2 regions of the Ureibacillus thermophilus genome follow, and region 2 is predicted to be linked to the other one. Evidence: riboswitches for the same ligand, from Rfam matches in the RefSeq annotation. Region 2 holds a riboswitch; the other holds the start of a gene.
The links. Region 2 has a riboswitch for preQ1 ahead of queC (7-cyano-7-deazaguanine synthase QueC). Riboswitches for the same ligand answer to the same signal wherever they lie in the genome.
Positions count from the first base shown of each region.

Region 1: it holds a riboswitch for preQ1, as region 2 does, so the genes downstream of both, DKZ56_RS04405 (QueT transporter family protein) here and queC (7-cyano-7-deazaguanine synthase QueC) in region 2, are expected to answer to the same signal.

Region 1 covers NZ_CP036528.1:892,284-896,014, reverse strand. The annotation lists gene DKZ56_RS04415 (ABC transporter permease) at 1-373, opposite strand, end outside; gene DKZ56_RS04410 (ABC transporter substrate-binding protein) at 410-1,429, opposite strand; PreQ1 riboswitch class I at 1,793-1,836, shown strand; gene DKZ56_RS04405 (QueT transporter family protein) at 1,844-2,332, shown strand; T-box leader at 2,798-3,022, shown strand; gene trpD (anthranilate phosphoribosyltransferase) at 3,112-3,731, shown strand, end outside.
Region 2 covers NZ_CP036528.1:2,870,852-2,874,582, reverse strand. The annotation lists gene DKZ56_RS14505 (alpha/beta fold hydrolase) at 1-414, shown strand, start outside; gene DKZ56_RS14500 (DUF5412 family protein) at 627-758, shown strand; gene DKZ56_RS14495 (hypothetical protein) at 821-1,201, shown strand; PreQ1 riboswitch class I at 1,341-1,386, shown strand; gene queF (preQ(1) synthase) at 1,470-1,970, shown strand; PreQ1 riboswitch class I at 1,976-2,019, shown strand; gene queC (7-cyano-7-deazaguanine synthase QueC) at 2,074-2,754, shown strand; gene queD (6-carboxytetrahydropterin synthase QueD) at 2,741-3,211, shown strand; gene queE (7-carboxy-7-deazaguanine synthase QueE) at 3,204-3,731, shown strand, end outside.

The DNA of each region.
Region 1 (3,731 bases), 1.0 Mb from region 2:
TTTCACTATTTAGGAGGGGAACGTTCGGAAGGCTTGTTGCATTTTCACTTGAGAAGCCCATGATTCTTAGATTTATGGAATAGAGGCCAATCATCATAATGATACCGGCAAGGAGCGGATTAATGTTTCCTTTGGTATGTAATAAACCGGTAATACACCCTGCAATAAATCCCGCTACGATTGCAGCGAGTGTTGCCAAAATGGGGTGGTAACCTAGCACAATCATCGTTGCTACCGTGGCTGCCCCCGTTACAAAACTACCATCTACCGTCAAGTCCGGAAAATCTAACACTCGGAATGTTAGATACACTCCGAGTGCCATAATCGCGTAGATGATTCCTTGCTCAACTGAACCGAACATTGCTGCAAACATATTGAATCATCTCTCCTAACATATCGAAATTCATTATTAATTTTCTGTTTCTACAAGCTCTGCATTCCATTCATCTTTTACTTCAATGCCAAGTTTTTCTACAACATCTTTGTTCATAACAAGTTTTAAAGTATTTGGATATTCTGCTGGAATGTCTGCTGGTGTTGCTTCACCCTTCAAAATTTTCACAGCCATTTGACCAGCTTGGTAACCGATGTCATAGTATTCAAATCCAAATGCCAATAATCCGCCGCGTCTTACAGAGTCAAATTCGCCCACAACAAGCGGCAATTTATTGCTTTCTGCTACTTGGATTACAGATTCAAGAGCTGATACAACTGTGTTGTCTGTGATAATGTAGAATGCATCCACTTTGCCTACTAAAGATTCTGCTGCTTGTTTAGTTTCTGAACTTTGGGCTACTGTTGTAGTTTCCACTTTCATTCCTAATGAATCAGCAATTTCTCTTACTTGGTTCACTTGTGCAACAGAGTTTTGTTCCCCAGCATTGTAAATCATGCCGACTTTTTCAATGCCTAATTCATTTTTCATGAATTCTACTGTTGTTTTAATAGCATCTGGATGCAGGTCGATTGTACCTGTCACGTTGCCTCCAGGAGATTCAATAGAATCGATTAATTGTGCTGCAACAGGATCTGTTACAGATGTGAAAACGATTGGAATATCAGATGTTACATTTTTTGCCGCTTGTGCAGATGGAGTGGAGTTCGCAAAGATTAAATCAACTCCTGCACTTGCTAAGTTTTGGGCAATTTGCGTATTTAAACTATTGTCGTTTTGGGCAAGCTGATAATCATATTCAACATTTAATCCCGCATCTTTCAACGCATCTTGGAATCCTTGGTATGCTGCGTTTAAAGATGGGTGTTCAACAATTTGCGTTACACCAATTTTGTAAGTTTTTGTTTCTTCTGTTTTCGTATCAGTACCTTTGCTTTCATCTTTTTCAGATGTATTGTCATTACCGCCGCAAGCAGCTAAAAGCAGCAATAAACCGAGCAATAAAAATGATAGCTTTTTCATACTGCTCTTCATAAATTTCCCCCCTGTTATTCTTCAAATTTTCTGACTATTTTTAATATAAATTTTGTCGCTTTAAATTGATAAAGCGAAGTTTAACGTTATATTACATTTTCATAAAAGAACAGTCAATAACATTAGGAATCTTCTGAAATTAAAAATGTTCTTTTTATTCTTTCAAAAATAGCAATTTAGTGCTTTCAACCAATAAATTGCGTGAATTTTCTAGAAAATATATTATATAAAAATAATGAATAATTTGTGAAAAAATCGTGAACTTTTTCAGTAATAAAAAACACCTATATATAGGTTCAATTGCTCAAAAATCCAATTTGTGATTTTTCGATAAATGTAATATAATATTTTTTTGTGTGTTCACACACCGTGGTTCGCAAAATCCCACGATAAAAAACTAAGGAGTGTATCATGATGAAAACAAAATTCTTAGCAGTATCTGCAATTATTGCTGCACTATATATCGCCGTAACTTATACGCTCTCTTTTTTGAGCTTCGGTGATATTCAATTTCGCATTGCGGAAATTTTTAACCATTTAATCGCCTTCAATCCCCGCTATATGTTAGGGGTTGTGCTGGGAGTGTTTATTTCAAACTTATTCTCTCCTCTTGGCTGGTTCGATTTAGTGTTCGGCGTAGCCCACTCCCTCATCTGTTTAACGACTCTTATCATCATTAGCAAATTTGTAAAAAACATTGTTTATCGTATGTTGATGAACTCTTTTGTCTTTACTTTCATGATGTGGATTATCGCCTTGGAATTAAAGTTGGCGCTTGATCTTCCTTTCTGGCTTTCATGGCTTTCGACGGCCATCGGAGAAGCTGTCGTGCTGCTTATTGGCATTCCGATTATGAAATTGCTTGATAAACGATTAAACTTTAAAAATTTAATCGATTCATGATAGAAGAGGCTGGGACAAATCTAAAAAAGAGGTTGGGACAAATCTAAAAAAACATCATTTTCTCCAAGGAGAAAATGATGTTTTTTTGATATGTTATTAAAATTGATTTCCGTTCCGGGGACGCTTTCCGCGGGCCCGGCTCGAGCCTCCTCGGAGCTCATTGCTTCGCTCCTGCGGTGTCTCGAGACACGGGCTGTTCCCGCAGGAGTCGCCCCGTCACTTCAATCAATTTTTAGTTATATCAAATATTTATCAAAACCCTTTCAACTACCCCTTTAATTCTTTGTTTATGTCCCAGCCTCTTTTCGCATCTTTCTTTTTGAATTGAGCGAAAATTATTGACATTCATGCAAATTCTGAATAAAATAATTTTCAACTAAATTGTTCGTGGCGGAGAAAGGCTGTGGAAGCGCAGCACCGCACCGATTGTTGAGTTGAGCCTGAGTTTAGTTGAGAATAGCCGAGCTGAAATTGATGAGTAAGGAAAAGTAGCGAAATGCGTATGCCTAAGAGAGCTAGTGGTTGGTGGGAACTAGCGCATACCTTTCGTGAATGGGCCTTACGAGAGCAACTGCGCAAGTGGTTGACGTCTTTCCCGCGTTACAGGGAAGTGCTTTTTTAAGCACACTGAGGTGGAAGTAGCAACTACTTCAACAGAGGTGGCAACGCGGCCTGTTCGTCGTCCTCTGCAAATGGGATTTTGCGCCCATTTGCAGAGGTTTTTTTATTGCGGCTATTCTATCTAAGCTTCAAATTTATTAAATTTGGAGGATGATAGAATGAACATTCAAGCTTTTACAAAACGTGTTCAACAAAAAGAAGATTTGTCTTACGATGAGATGATCCAAGCCGTTGAACTCATTTTTGCAGAGAAAACGCCAAAAGAAGACATCGCGGAATTTTTATTGGCTCTTCGCGAAAAAGGCGAAACCGCGGAAGAAGTTGCTGCCCTTTCCATCGTAATGAAATCCAATGCCATCAAAATCCCCGTTCCAAAAGGGTCTTATATTGACAATTGCGGCACTGGAGGCGATGGACTTCATACATTCAACATCAGCACCACTTCCGCCTTTGTGTTGGCAAGCAACGGTGTGAAAGTCGCAAAACATGGTAACCGAAAAATTTCTAGTTCTTCCGGCAGCACGGATGTGTTGGAAGCATTGGGCATACACAATGATTTCACTGCCGAAGAATCTGCTCAGTTGCTAGAACAGGAAGGCATCGCTTTTCTATACGCTCCTAATGTTCACCCGAAACTGAAACGCATTGGCGAAGTTCGTCGAGCCATTGGAAAACCAACCATTTTTAACTTAGTAGGTCCTCTGACAAATCCGGTCGATTTAGAATGTCAACTTGTCGGCATTAGCCGTCCTGATTTTGTTGAAGAATATGCAAAAGT
Region 2 (3,731 bases):
GCCAGCGCGGCTCCGGTCAGTTTTACGCAGGAAACGGGGCAAAGCTTCCTTGAACTAGCATACAATGACCGGGCAAAAATGATGCAAAAAGTCATTGATGGATTTTTCTTCCAATATATTACGAAAGAATTTTCCGATTGGTTTATGAACATGGGCATGGAAGCGGCCAGCTGGTCCACGATTGCTATTATTAATACATTAAGGGATGAAAAATTATATGCTGATTTATCGAAAATTCATGTTCCTACTTTAATCATCCACGGAATTCATGATAAGGTCATTCCCTTTGCCCAAACGCATGAACTAAGTGAACGCATTCCAAACTCCATCATTGTGCCATTTCAATATAGTGGACACGGAACCTTCTGGGAAGAGCGGAATAAATTCAATGAAGTATTGTGGCAATTCATTTAAAGCGAATTGGAACAAGTTTCTAATTTGCTTTTTTTATTTCAATATGGATAAAAATAAATCTTAATCAAACTTCTTCCAGCATCTAGCGTCACTCTAATTTAAAACTATATTTGTGGAGGGATAGCCACTGGAACTTGCCGCAGTAAAACCCGAAGTAAAGAAAAAAGTTCTAACTGTTTTTCTTTTTTGGTTCCTCCTTTTTGACGGGATTTTTGGCTACGGTATATATTGGCTCTTTTTTTGACTGGAGCCGGTTGAAGGACGAATTAATTGCCCAACCGATTTCTCCGGAAGGAACTTATGCGGTCAAAGCTTATTTATCTATGGGTGGGGCAACGGTGTAATAAGTCCTTGATTTTAACAGTTCTTCATGACAAAATATAAAAATAATAGGGGGTGAAATCATATGAGCAATGGAAAAACAGAGGAAATGTTAACACAGCTTATTCAAATTGTTGGCGCCATTCAATCAGAAATCCAAGGAATGAAAGCAGAAATCAAAGGAATGAAAGCAGAAATCCAAGGAATGAAAGCAGAAATCCAAGGAATGAAAGCAGAAATCCAAGGAATGAAAGCAGAAATTCAAGGAATCAAAGCAGAAATCAAAGAAATCAAAACAGAAATTCGCGAAATAAAAGAAAGACAAGACGAATATGAAATGAAAAACGAAGAGCGCTATGACGAATTAATGCGTGCCATCAATACCATCAAAGCCGACCAAGACTATATTTGGCAGAAAGCTGTTCGTAATGAAAGAGAAATAGACAAGCTCAAAAAACATTCATAATTCTTACATCCATGCTTCAGGTGCACACCCGTGAACCTGCTTATTTTTTATCTCCAACCTCCTCTTTTTCCTAAATCACCCCAAAAAACAAGTTGACTCATTTTCCAAACTTCTATACTATTAAATTGGCCCGACTAGCACGGGAGAGGTTCATAGCTTAACCCTCTATAAAAAACTATGAAACAACCAATTTCATGAGTTTTATAGAATTTATGGGTGTCCTCTCTTGTAAATGTTGGGAAACATTTTGCAAGGAGGTTTTTTTTTTATGTCTAGTCGCAAATTGGAAGATGGTCTCAAAGATTTAACCTTATTAGGAAATCAGAAAACGAATTATCCAACAAAGTATGCGCCGGAAGTGTTGGAAGCGGTGAATAATCTGCATTCTGATCGGGACTATTTTGTGAAGTTTAATTGTCCTGAGTTTACAAGCCTTTGTCCGCTTACTGGCCAGCCGGACTTTGCCACGATTTATATTTCCTATATTCCAGACAAAAAATTAGTCGAAAGCAAATCTCTCAAGTTATATTTATTCAGTTTCCGTAACCATGGGGATTTTCATGAAGACTGCGTAAATATCATAACGAATGATTTAATCAAATTGCTGGATCCAAGATATATTGAAGTATGGGGCAAATTCACGCCGCGCGGAGGCATCTCCATCGACCCATACTGCAACTACGGCAGACCTGGAACGAAATATGAAGAAATGGCAAATTATCGTTTAATGAATCATGATTTATATCCAGAAAAAGTGGATAATCGATAAATTGAATAACAGAGGTTCTTAGCTACCCTCTATAAAAAACTAAGAAGAAAACAGCATTTCCTTCTTAGGATGCTGTTTTTTTCTTTATAAAGGAGTGTCTTTAATGATATTAAAAGAAGAGAAAGCAATCGTCGTATTCAGCGGTGGACAAGACAGCACGACATGTTTGTTTTGGGCAAAAGAACAGTTTAAAGAAGTGGAAGCTGTGACGTTTGATTATGGTCAAAGACATCGATTGGAAATTGAATGTGCGAAGGAAATCGCAAAGGAAGTAGGAGTGAAGCATCACATTCTTGATATGTCCCTTTTAAATCAGCTAGCTCCAAACGCACTAACACGGGATGATATCGAAGTTGAGGAAGGGAAAGATGGCGAGCTTCCTTCTACCTTTGTGCCGGGGCGCAATTTGCTATTCCTTTCCTTTGCAGGGGTGTTAGCAAGCCAAGTAGGAGCAAAGCATATCGTAACAGGCGTATGTGAAACGGATTTTAGTGGCTATCCTGATTGCCGTGATGTTTTTATCAAATCGTTGAATGTAACAATGAATTTAGCGATGGATGATACGTTTGTCATTCATACGCCGCTCATGTGGTTAACGAAAGCACAAACATGGGAACTGGCAGACCAATTAGGTGTGCTTGATTTTGTACGAAACAATACATTGACTTGCTATAACGGAATCATTGCAGATGGCTGTGGAGAATGTCCAGCATGTAAGTTGAGAAAAAGAGGTCTTGATGAGTATTTACGTTCTAGAAAGGGTGCTTCACATGTTAGATTTTAGAATTGTTGATAAGCTTCAAAAACTAGATGAAGATATTCAAAGAGACCAATTGAGATATCACTCGAAGCGTGTGCTCGTCAGCAAGGAATTTACATTTGATGCCGCCCATCATTTGCATGCATATGAAGGGAAATGCAAAAACCTCCATGGGCATACGTACAAAGTAGTGCTTGGAGTAAGCGGATATCCGGATGATCGAGGGTTAGTTATTGATTTTGCTGACCTTAAAGACATTTGGAAAGAAAAAATTGAAATCTATTTGGACCACCGCTATTTAAATGAAACGTTGCCGCCAATGAATACAACAGCTGAGAATATGGTCGTTTGGATTTATGAAAAATTGGCGGAAGCGTTGCAGGAGAAAGGTTTTGACGGGGCGCGGGTAGAATTTATTCGACTCTATGAGACTCCTACAAGTTATGCAGAAGCTAGACGGGAGTGGATGGAAAGTGAGTAAAATTCCCGTTATGGAGATTTTTGGCCCTACCATTCAGGGAGAAGGGATGGTCATCGGGCAAAAGACGATGTTTGTTCGCACGGCAGGCTGTGACTACTCTTGTGAATGGTGCGACTCAGCCTTTACATGGGATGGCAGCGGTAAAGAGTTGATTCGGCAAATGACCGCAGAAGAAATTTGGACGGAATTGAAACGGCTTGGCGGAGACGGATTCTCTTTTGTAACGATCTCAGGCGGCAACCCGGCATTAATTCGGAATTTAGAAGGATTAGTGCGGATTTTAAAGGAGAATGGAATCCAAATTGGCGTCGAAACTCAAGGCTCTAGATGGCAAGATTGGCTGTACGATGTAAATCAAGTGACGATTTCCCCAAAACCGCCAAGTTCTGGGATGAAAACAGATTTTACTGTGCTTACTGAAATCATAGATAAGCTAAATGCCCGAAACGGCAACCAGCACATTTCATTGAAAGTCGTTGTATTTGATGAGGAAGATTATGAATATGCAAAAAAAGTACAT